Regions from separate parts of the Microbacterium sp. MMO-10 genome, predicted to be linked through region 1. Evidence: riboswitches for the same ligand, from Rfam matches in the RefSeq annotation. Region 1 holds a riboswitch; the other holds the start of a gene.
What was found. A riboswitch is a leader RNA that binds a small molecule or an ion and turns the genes downstream of it on or off. The one in region 1 is predicted to bind thiamine pyrophosphate.
Positions count from the first base shown of each region.

Region 2: another riboswitch for thiamine pyrophosphate. It lies ahead of thiM (hydroxyethylthiazole kinase); the one in region 1 lies ahead of WFJ17_RS01010 (ECF transporter S component).

Region 1 covers NZ_JBBCSV010000001.1:231,521-236,845, reverse strand. The annotation lists gene WFJ17_RS01015 (D-alanyl-D-alanine carboxypeptidase) at 1-813, opposite strand, end outside; TPP riboswitch at 922-1,031, shown strand; gene WFJ17_RS01010 (ECF transporter S component) at 1,027-1,665, shown strand; gene WFJ17_RS01005 (ABC transporter ATP-binding protein) at 1,667-3,148, shown strand; gene WFJ17_RS01000 (energy-coupling factor transporter transmembrane component T family protein) at 3,145-3,981, shown strand; gene WFJ17_RS00995 (TetR/AcrR family transcriptional regulator) at 4,026-4,658, opposite strand; gene WFJ17_RS00990 (MFS transporter) at 4,856-5,325, shown strand, end outside.
Region 2 covers NZ_JBBCSV010000004.1:694,127-699,451, reverse strand. The annotation lists gene argC (N-acetyl-gamma-glutamyl-phosphate reductase) at 1-362, opposite strand, end outside; gene WFJ17_RS15990 (bifunctional hydroxymethylpyrimidine kinase/phosphomethylpyrimidine kinase) at 656-2,875, opposite strand; gene thiM (hydroxyethylthiazole kinase) at 2,872-3,726, opposite strand; TPP riboswitch at 3,717-3,810, opposite strand; gene WFJ17_RS15980 (HoxN/HupN/NixA family nickel/cobalt transporter) at 3,818-4,822, opposite strand; gene WFJ17_RS15975 (urease accessory protein UreD) at 4,812-5,325, opposite strand, start outside.

The DNA.
Region 1 (5,325 bases):
GATGCTCGCCATCGGCACCTGCTGCTCGGCGGACGTCAGAGTGCCGAAGCCCTGCACGCTCACCGCAGCGCTCCCGGAGGCGGGCCAGGCCGTCGCGGCCGCTGCGGCCGGGACCGGCTGGAACGCGACCGTGGTGGTGACCGGCTTCACCGCATTGAGAGGCCAGAGCGCGGTCGTGGCACCGTAGGCCACGGCGACCGCGAGCACCCCGGCGAGGGGCAGCAGCACCGCCGGCCGGGCGAGACTGCGCCGGGGGGCGTCGTCGAGCAGTGCGCGGGCCGGCGTCGGGGCGTCGGCTCCGGTGGCTGCGCCGACGCGGGCGACGTCGACCCAGGAGAGCGCCGCCGTCGGGGCGCGGTCGGGGCCGCGGACGAGCGATGCGGAGGGCAGCGGCTGGGCCGTTCGGGGCGCGGCGGCAGCGGCTGCCGAGGCGACGGGCTCCGGCGCGACGGTGCGCGCAGGGGCGGCGAGAACGGGGGTGGCCTCGGCCGGTGCGCTCGCGATCGCCGGATCCTTCGTGGCGGCCGCCGGGGTGGACGGGGCGGGATCCGGCGTGCCTCCGAACAGCGGTGCGGCAGCGGCGGAGTCCCGCGCGGGGAACAGCGGTTCCTCCTCGCGCGGAGGGAACAGCGACGCGGCCCCGGTCCGCTCCGGTGCGTCGGGGAACAGGACTGCGGTCTTCGGTGCGTTTCCTCCCGCGGGTGCCGGAGAGTCCTCTGCCTCGGTCGCGCGGGAGCCGTCGACAGCGGGTGCGTCGGCGTCGGCGATCTGCGGATCGACCTGGGCGGCCCCCGGACCGTCGTCATTGTTCACCCCCCTACCGTATCTGGCGGCCCCGTCGGAGGCCGGTATCGCAGGGCGTTCCCGCGTCTCGCCGTGTGACGAGACGGTCGCCGAAGGGTCCGCACGGGGCTAGGATGGGCGGATCACCACGGGAGTCCGGCGAGCCGGGCTGAGAGGGAGCGAATCGCGCTTCGACCGTCGAACCTGATCCGGATCATGCCGGCGCAGGGAGGAGCAACTGTCATGCACGCAACAGCAACCGCACACAACGGGAGCACCGGGGCGGTCGCACGCCGCCTGAACTGGCGGGTCGTCGACATCGTCGTCGCCGCCGTGCTGGGTGTCGCGATCGGCCTGGTCTTCTGGGTCTGGAACACGATCGGGTACGCCTGGTTCACCGCCGCCGACGGGCTCACGCCGGGCCTCGGCGGCATCGCCGTCGGCATCTGGCTGCTCGGCGGCGTCGTCGGCGGTCTCGTCATCCGCAAGCCCGGCGCGGCGCTCGTCGTCGAACTCTTCGCGGCGATCGTCTCGATGCTGATCGGCAACATCTGGGGCGTCTCCACGGTGCTCGAGGGCATCGCGCAGGGCCTCGGCGCCGAGCTGATCTTCGCGATCTTCCTCTACCGCCGCTTCTCCCTGCCGGTCGCGGCCCTCGCCGGAGTGGGCGCCGCTGCCGGTGCCTGGCTCTTCGAGCTGCTGTACGGGAGCTCGCCGAACATCCTGAAGTCGGTCGAGTTCAACGCGATCTACCTCGGCACCCTGGTCGTCTCGGGGGCGGTGCTCGCCGGTGTGCTCGGGTGGCTGCTGGTGCGCGCCCTCGCAGCGACCGGCGCCCTCAGCCGCTTCGCCGCCGGACGCGAGCTGCGTCGCGAGGTCTGAGATGACCGCGGGTGCCGCCCGCGTCGTCGCGGACGGGTGGGGCTGGCGTTACGCCGGCCGCCGCCTGCCCGCGGTCAGCGACGTGTCGTTCGTGATCGAACCGGGGGAGCGCGTGCTGCTGCTCGGCGCCTCCGGTGCGGGCAAGTCCACGCTGCTGACGGGCATCGCAGGGCTCCTCGGCGACGCCGAGGAGGGCGAGCGCAGCGGATCCCTGCTCGTCGACGGCCTGGATCCCGAACGACAGCGCGGCCGCATCGGCCTGGTGCTGCAGGATCCCGATGCCGGTGTCGTGCTGAGCAGGGTCGGCGACGACGTGGCTTTCGGCTGCGAGAACCTCGCCGTCCCCGCCGACGAGATCCCGGAGCGGGTGCAGGAGGCGCTCGACGCGGTCGGGCTCGACGTCCCGCCGGATCGCCGGACCGCGGCCCTCTCCGGTGGACAGAAGCAGCGGCTCGCCCTGGCCGGCGCCCTGGCGATGCGCCCGGGGCTGTTGCTGCTCGACGAGCCGACCGCGAACCTGGATCCGGACGGAGTGCGCGAGATCCGCGCGAGCGTCGAGCGGGTCGTCGAGGCGACGGGTGCGACCCTCGTGGTCATCGAGCACCGCACCGCGATCTGGGCCGACCTGATGACGCGCGTGATCGTGGTGGGCGCCGACGGCGGACTGCTCGCCGACGGTGCGCCCGCCGAGGTCTTCGACGCCTACGGCGACGCCCTCGCCGAGGCCGGCGTGTGGGTGCCGGGACACCCGGTGGCCCTGCCGGTGCTGCCGGCCGCCGACGCCGCTCCCGCCGGTGAGGGCGCGGTTCTCGCGGCCCGCGCCCTCGCGGTCTCCCGGGATCGCCGCACGGCCGTGCAGAGCGGGCTCGACCTCGCGGTGCCGGGCTCGGCGGCCACGGTGATCGTCGGACCGAACGGTGCCGGCAAGTCGACCCTTGCGCTCACGCTCGCCGGGCTCCTGGACCCGCTGAGCGGAACCGTGGAGGCTGCAGAGGGGCTGCGGGGCCGGCGCGGCCTCCGTCCGTCCGCCTGGTCGTCCCGCGAGCTGCTCACCCGCATCGGGATGGTGTTCCAGGATCCCGAGCATCAGTTCCTCACGCAGACCGTGCGCGACGAGCTCGCCGTCGGGCCCCGTGCCCTCGGATGGCCCGGGGCCCGGGTCGACGACGTGGTCGACGCGCTGCTGGAGCGGCTCGGGCTCACGGCGCTCGCCGCGGCGAACCCGTTCACGCTCTCGGGCGGGCAGAAGCGCCGGCTGTCGGTCGCGACCGTGCTCGCCGCGGCGCCGGCCGTCGTGGTGCTGGATGAGCCCACCTTCGGGCAGGACCGCCGAGGCTGGATCGGGATCGTCGGCCTGCTGCAGGAGGAGATCGCCCGTGGCACCACGGTGATCGCGGTGACGCACGACGAGGAGGTGATCCGCCATCTGGGCGGACACCGCATCGCCCTCACCGCGGCTCGGGCCGAGGGGGTCGCGGCATGACCGTGCAGTCAGAGGAGCGGCGTGCGGTCCCGGATCCGGCCGGCGGGAGCGGGCAGCGCTCCGTGGACGGGGAGCCGCGCGCCTGGATCGACGGCGTCAATCCCGTGACCAGGATCCTGCTCGCCCTGCTGCTGTCCATCCCGCTGTTCGCCTCGATCGACATCACGAGCGGGCTCGTCGCGATCGGGCTGCAGCTGCTGTGCCTGCCGCTCACGGGTCTGCGCCCCGGCACGGTGCTGCGCCGGCTCGCCCTGCTGCTCGTCGTCGCCCCGGTCGCGGGCGTGAGCATGCTGCTCTACGCGGCGCCGGGCGGGCAGGTCTTCTTCAGCTTCGGCTTCGCGCACATCAGCGAGGCGTCGATCCAGCTCGCGATCGCGGTGTCGATCCGCGTCGTCGCGCTGGGGCTGCCGACCATCCTGCTGTTCGCGCGGATGGATCCGACCGCGCTCGCCGACGCCCTCGCCCAGGTCGCGCACCTGCCGAGCCGGTTCGTGCTCGGGGTGCTCGCCGGCACCCGGATGCTGGGGCTCTTCCTCGACGACTGGCGCACCATGTCGCTGGCCCGCCGGGCGCGGGGCGTCGGCGACCGGGGGGTGCTGCGGCGGTTCGTCACGATGTCGTTCGTGCTGCTCGTGTTCGCGGTGCGCCGCGGGACCAAGCTCGCCCTCGCGATGGAGGCGCGCGGATTCGGATCCGACATCCCGCGCACCTGGGCCCGTCCGTCCCGGCTGAGCGGTCGCGACGCGATCGCGCTCGCGGGAGGCGCGGCCATCATGGCCCTGTCGATCGCCGCGGCCGTGCTCCTCGGCACGTTCCGGTTCGTCTGGTCCTGAGGCCCGGCCGGGGACGTTTCGTCTCGGTCGCTGCGCGTTCCCGCTCAACGATCCCGATGCGGGAGAGGGTCACCGTCGAGGGGCACCACGAGCAGCTCCTCGATGCGGCGGCGCACGGTCTCGGCCATGTCGACCGACGCCGGATCCAGCAGCCACTGCAGCTGCAGGCCGTCCATGAGCGCGGTGAGCTCGGCCGCGGCGCGGTCCTCGTCCACGTGCGGGGAGAGATAGCCGGCGTCGCGGGCGTCGCGGAGGGCCTTCGCGGTGCCGGAGCGGATCCGCTGATAGCGCTGGACGAAGTAGTCGTGCGCGGGGTGTGCGGGGTCGGCCGCCTCCGCGGACAGCACCGCGTACAGCGCGATGATGCCGCCGACCTCGGTGTTGTGCCGGGCGAGGTCGACCATGCCGCGCAGGACGCCGATGCCGTCCTGCCCCTGCGAGCCGTTGCGACGGAAGCGCTCGCGGTCCTCGCGATCCCTCGTCTCCAGCACCGCCTCCATGAGCGATTCCTTGGTGGGGAAGTGGTGCGCGAGGCCGGCGCGGGAGATCTCGCAGACCTGCGCGATCTCGAGCATGGTGGCGCTGTTGAAGCCGACGCGCCCGAAAAGCGCGGTCGCGGCCGCGATGATCCGCTCCCGCCGGGCCCTGCCCGTGGTGTATCCGCGTTCCGTCGTCATCGGTGTCCCATCGTATGCGTCCGCGGTCGTCGGAGGGGGTCGTCTCGACGCCGGATCAGCGGTGCGCAGACCGCTCGGACAAAAACCTACACTTGTGCCGGTTTTTCATGCTAGCGTGCCATCAACCGGATCCGAGGCCGCGTCGAGCGCTCTCGTCCCGGCCGACCCGATCCCACCGCCTTCCCCAAGGACTGACAATGTCGTCGACTTCTTCTGACGCACCCGGACTGCGTCCGCCCCTCACCGAGACCACGTTCGTCGCCACCGCCTCCGGTGAGGACGACCCGCCCGCGCCGATCAAGGGCGTGCGGCGGCTGCTCGCCTGGATCATCCCCGCGAACTTCGCGATCTTCGTGATCTGGGGGGCCGTCCCCGGCATCCTGCTGCAGGCGCAGCTGATCGCGATGTTCCCCGATGAGAACACGCAGGTGGCCAACATCGCGATCGTGTCGACGATCGGCGCCCTCGGCGCAATGATCGCCCAGCCCGCCGCCGGGCAGCTCTCCGACCGCACGCGCTCGCGGTTCGGCCGCCGTGCGCCCTGGATCATCGCGGGCGCGATCGTGGGCGGCATCGCCCTGATCGCCCTCGGGTTCATGAACAACCTGGTCGGCATCATCCTCGCGTGGACGCTCATCCAGGTCGCCTACAACTTCGCCCAGGGCCC
Region 2 (5,325 bases), on a different contig from region 1:
CACGGCTCGTGGAACGCTCCGCCGTAGAAGGCGTCCCATGCGGTCTGCGACGTCAGTCGGTGGTCGGCCCCCGCGTCGATCACGAGCGGGACGTCGCCGAGCGCATCGGTGTACTGCCCCGACTGCCCGTGCGGCAGCGCGAGGAACACGATGTCATGGCCGGCGAGGATCTCGGGCGTCGTGTCCTGCAGGGTCAGGTGAGCCAGGGAGCGCAGATGCGGCTGGTGCTCGGAGAGCTTCTGGCCGGCGTTCGAGTGCGCCGTGACGGTGCGGATCTCGACGTCGGGATGGCTCGCGAGCAGGCGAAGGATCTCGCCGCCCGCATAGCCGGATGCGCCGGAGACGGCGACGGAATACGTCATGCTTCCACCTTAACGGTCGGGTCTGCCGCGGACGCCCAAGAAGACGGCGCGCGGCAGGAGTGCGATGCGGGGCCGGAGGCGGCGACGCCGGCGCTCGACCGCGTACGACGCGGGAGCGCAGGGTCGCCTAGAGTCGGCGGTCGCCCGAGCGGCGTCGACGCACCACGGTGACACCCGTCGGGGTGGTCGTGTGCGGAGCCGGAAGCATGCGGCGACCCTATCGCGGGGCCGGGCCCTCGTCCAAATCGAGGGCCCGGCCCCGCGTCATCGCACCGGAGACCGGGCGGATCCCCTCAATCGCGGAGGTCGGCTGCGGCGAAGAAAGCGCGTTCGTGCTCGCTCGAGCGCGCGAAGGCGACCCGCATCCGCTCGCGCGTGACCGGGTCGGCCGCGGCGGCGTGCGCGGAGACGATCCGGATCGCCTCCTCGGTGGCTTCGGCGAACCGCGGATCCGCGTACTCGTCGAGCCACTCCGCGAAGGGGTGCACGGCGTAAGGGCGCACCGGGTCCGCCTTCGCCTGCGCATGCAGCCGGGTGCCGACGTCGGCGTAGATCCAGAAGCAGGGCAGCAGAGCCGCGATGAGCACCCGGTAGTCGCCGTCGAACGCCGCACCCCGCAGATGGTCCAGGTAGGCGGTCGTCGCCGGCACGGGCTCCGCGCGGAACGTGGCCGCGCCGATCCCCTCCGGCGACAGCAGGCTGGCGTGCAGCTGCAGCTCCCCGATGACGGACTGCTCGGCGGAGTGCGCCCAGAACGCCTGCTCCGCGGAGTCCGGCGCGAGGCGCGCCGCCTCGGCGAGGGTGCGCGCATAGTCGCGCAGATACAGGGCGTCCTGCGCGAGGTACGCCCGGAACGGGGCCTCCGGCAGGCTTCCGTCGGCGAGGCGGCGCAGGAACGGCAGGTCGTCGATCGCGCGACGGATCGGGGCGATCGACGACCACCACGCTGCGGCGACCTCCTCGCGAGCGGGATGCGCCTCGAGCCCGCCGCGACGCCACAGCCCGGCGAAGTGGCTGACCGGGCCGTGACCGGATCCGACCTGCAGTCCGGCCCCGGCGGCGATCGACTCGCGGAGCCACGACCTCACCTCGGTCACCGCTTCGCGCCAGTCGCGGTCCGCGGCCCGCCGGGTCGCGAGCGCGGCGGAGAGCGAGCAGCCGGTGCCGTGCGTGCTGGCGGTGCGGATCCGGGATCCGGGGTACTCCCGCACCGGCCCGAACGGGCCGACGAGCGCGTCGGGCGCCTCGTCTCCGCCGAGATGCCCGCCCTTCACGAGCACCAGAGCGCCGGTCTCCGCAGAGAGCCGCTGCGCCTGGGCGAGCGCGCCTGCCCAGCTCGCTGCGGCGGATTCGCGCACGAGGACGGCCAGCTCCGGAAGGTTCGGCGTGATCAGGTCGGCGAGCGGCAGCAGCGCGCACAGCGCCTGCTCCGCTGCCGCATCCAGGAGCCGGTCGCCACTCGTGGAGACCATCACGGGATCCAGCACGACGGTCGGCGGGCGATGCACGCGCAGCCAGGATCCGACCTCGGCGATCACCCCCGCGTCGGCGAGCATCCCGATCTTCACCGCGTCGACACGCACGTCGTCGCCGAGGGCATCGAGCTGGGCGCGCAGGAACGAGGCGGGAGGCACGTGCACGCCGCGGACGCCCCGGGTGTTCTGGGCGGTCAGCGCGGTGATCGCGGCCATGCCGTAGCCGCCGTTCGCGGCGATCGACTTGAGGTCGGCCTGGATCCCGGCACCCCCGGAGGGGTCGCTGCCGGCGATCGAGAGCACGCGCGCGACCCCGCCCGCGCCCCACGCGCGCAGCAGCTTGCGTGCGGCGACCCGCGGATCCGGGGCGGCGCAGAGCGCCGACACCACCGCGACCCCCGCTGCACCGCCGGCGCGGAGCGCAGCGACGTCGGCGCGCTCGATGCCGCCGATCGCGACGCAGGGCAGCGGGCTGTCGGCGGCGAACGCGGCGAACCCCGCCGCGCCGAGGGGAGCCGGGTGGTCGGGCTTGGTGCTCGTCGGATGGATGACGCCGACGCCGAGGTAGTCCACGGTGCCGGAGGGCAGCGCCCGCACGGCGTCGAGGTGCGCTGGCGTGTTCGCGGTGAGCCCGACGATCGCGTCGGGGCCGAGGAGGGAGCGCGCGGTGAGCGGCGAGGCGTCGGACTGCCCGAGGTGGATCCCGTCCACGCGGGCTCCGCGGCGACGCGCCTCCACGACCGCGTCGAGGCGGTCGTCCACGACGAGCAGCGCCCGCCCTGCGATGACCTCGGACAGCGCGCACAGCTGCTCCACGATCGACGCGTCGTCGGCGTCCTTGTCGCGCAGCTGCACGATCCGCACCCCGCCGGCGACGGCCGCGTCGACGACCGCGGCCACGCCCCGCTCCCCGCAGAGCGCCGGATCCGTGACGAGGTAGAGCGCGAGATCGTCGCGGCGGAGACGGGCAGCACGGCGGGCCGGCACCGCCTCGGGTGCGGCCTCCTGCGGCGCGGTGAGGACCTCCGCCCCGATCATGCGGCCACTCCCTGCCCCGCCTCGACGCGAGCGCGGACGGCGAGATGCTCCGGACGGACCGCCGAGAGCGCGTCGAGGAGCCGGACGGCGAAGGATCCGGGTCCGGCTGCCCCCTCCGCCGCGTCCTCGGCGGCGACGGTGTAGACGAGGGTCGCCGCCGTCGCGGCGACCAGCGGGTCGTGCCCGGTCCGTCGCGCCGTACCGAGGAACGCGGCCATCACGGCGCCGAGGGCGCAGCCGCCCCCGGTGACCCGGGTGAGCAGGGCGTCGCCGTTCGCGACGCGGATCGTGCGCTCGGCGTCGACGAGGAGGTCGACCGGGCCGGAGACGGCGACCGCTCCCCCGGTCCGTCGCGCGAGGTCGCGAGCCGCGTCCGCCGCCGCCTCCGTCGCGTCGAGCGCGTCCACGCCGCGCCCGCCCTGGCTGAGGCCGGCGAGCGCGAGGATCTCGGACGCGTTGCCGCGGATGAGCGTGGGACGCAGGCCCAGCAGATCCTGCGCCAGCGCGGTCCGCACCGGGAGAGCCCCCACGGCCACCGGGTCGAGCACCCAGGGCGTGCCCGCCGTGCGCGCCCCTCCGACGGCCTCGAGGCTCGCCGACCGCTGCTCGGGCGTGGGGGTGCCGAGGTTCACCAGGAGACCGGAGGAGATCGCGGCGAACATGCCGGCTTCGCCCGTGATGTCCACCATCGCCGGCGCGGCGCCGAGGGCGAGCAGCACATTGGCGGTGAACCCGGTGACCACCGAGTTGGTGATGCAGTGCACGAGCGGGGGCTCCACCCGCAGCTCCCGCAGAAGGTCCGCGGCGGATCCCACCACGGACTCGGACGACGTTTCCAGACGCGCGCTCATCGCGACATCCCTTCGCTAGTACGACCTAGATCAGGTTCGACGGGTGTGATCTCAGCCGCGGATGCGGCACCCCGTGTCACTGCCGGTCAGTCTAGCCAGGAACGCCGCCAGGGCCTTGCGGGTCGAAGGTCCCCGGCGATCGCTGCACGGACGGCCGCCGGCGCTCCAGGCCGGACCAGGCCACGGCACCCGCCCAGAACACGATCAGCGCCCCCGTGAGCACGAGCCCGAGCACGTTCAGATCGAGCTCGCCCAGCGCACGCGCGAACCCGCCCGGATGCGGCAGACTGCGCAGCGCCACCCCCGCGAGCTCGGCGATGCCGATCACGAGCGCCACGACGATCGATGCCCCCGTGACCAGCAGGTCGTAACGGCGCGCCTTGCTCTCGCCACCCTCCGCACCCCACGAATACGCACGCCGTGACATCGCCCCCTGGGCCGAGTCCAGCAGCGACATGCCGGCCGCGAACAGGACAGGGAGGATGAGGATCGTCGACCAGGGCACGGCGCGGGAGGCCGCCGTCCCGGCGAGCGCCAGAAGCCCGACCTCCGTCGCGGTGTCGAACCCGAGCCCGAACAGCAGCCCCACGACGTACATCCGCGACGGCCGGTCGATCACGGCGTCGAACCGCCCCAGCAGCGCCCACGCGGGGCCGCCGTGCCGGTGGCTCCCCGTCTGCCGCCGGTGGCGCAGGAGCAGGATGTTCGCCGCGCCGATGAGGAGCAGGAAGACGCCGGACACGACCGGGCCGATCACCCCCGTCCAGACCTGCAGAGGCGAACCGGGATCCACCAGGCTCTTCGCGAGCGCGCCGACTCCGAGCGCCAGCAGCACGCACAGTGCAGAGACGATCGTCGCGTGGCCGAGGGAGAACCACAGTCCCACGCCGCGCGCCCGGCGCCCGCGTGCGAGGAGCCGGCGCGTCGTGTTGTCGATCGCGGCGATGTGGTCGGCGTCGAACGCATGCCGGAGTCCCAGCAGATACGCCGTGACGCCCAGGCCGATGCCGAGCGGGGAGACGGCGGTCAGCAGCAGCGCTCCCCAGCCGAGCACGTGCAGCCCGGCCACGACATATGCCGTCGGGCTAGGCCGCACGGAACAGCTCCTCGCGCAGCGCGTGCCATGCCGGGGTGACGTCACCGAGATGCGCAGCGCCGACGATCGACCGGATCAGGAGCCCCCCGTGCTCGGGGCGGAGCACGGCCGTTCCGTCCCTGCGCCAGGACTCTGGGTCCTCGGCGGGCTCACGCCCGATCAGCACCACGCTGTCGAGCACGCGGTCTGCGCCGAGGACTCCGGGGACCGGTGCCCAGCCCGTCACGTCCAGGTGCTCGATCAGCACGGGCGTGTCCTGCACGGCGATCCCGGTGCGCACCCTGATCGCGCCGCCCCGCTCTCCGACACGTCCCAGGACGAGCGTCTCACGCAGCAGGAGCGCCGCGCCGTCGCCGAGCTGCGCATCGGTGCGCCGGTCGACGTCGGCGCCGTCGGCGATGACGAAGGGCTGGCCGTGCCAGGTGCAGGTCCCGTGGTCCCCGATCTCGATGCGCGCCGACCACGAGGCGCGCCGCCCCTGACCGTCGTAGGCGACCGTGCCG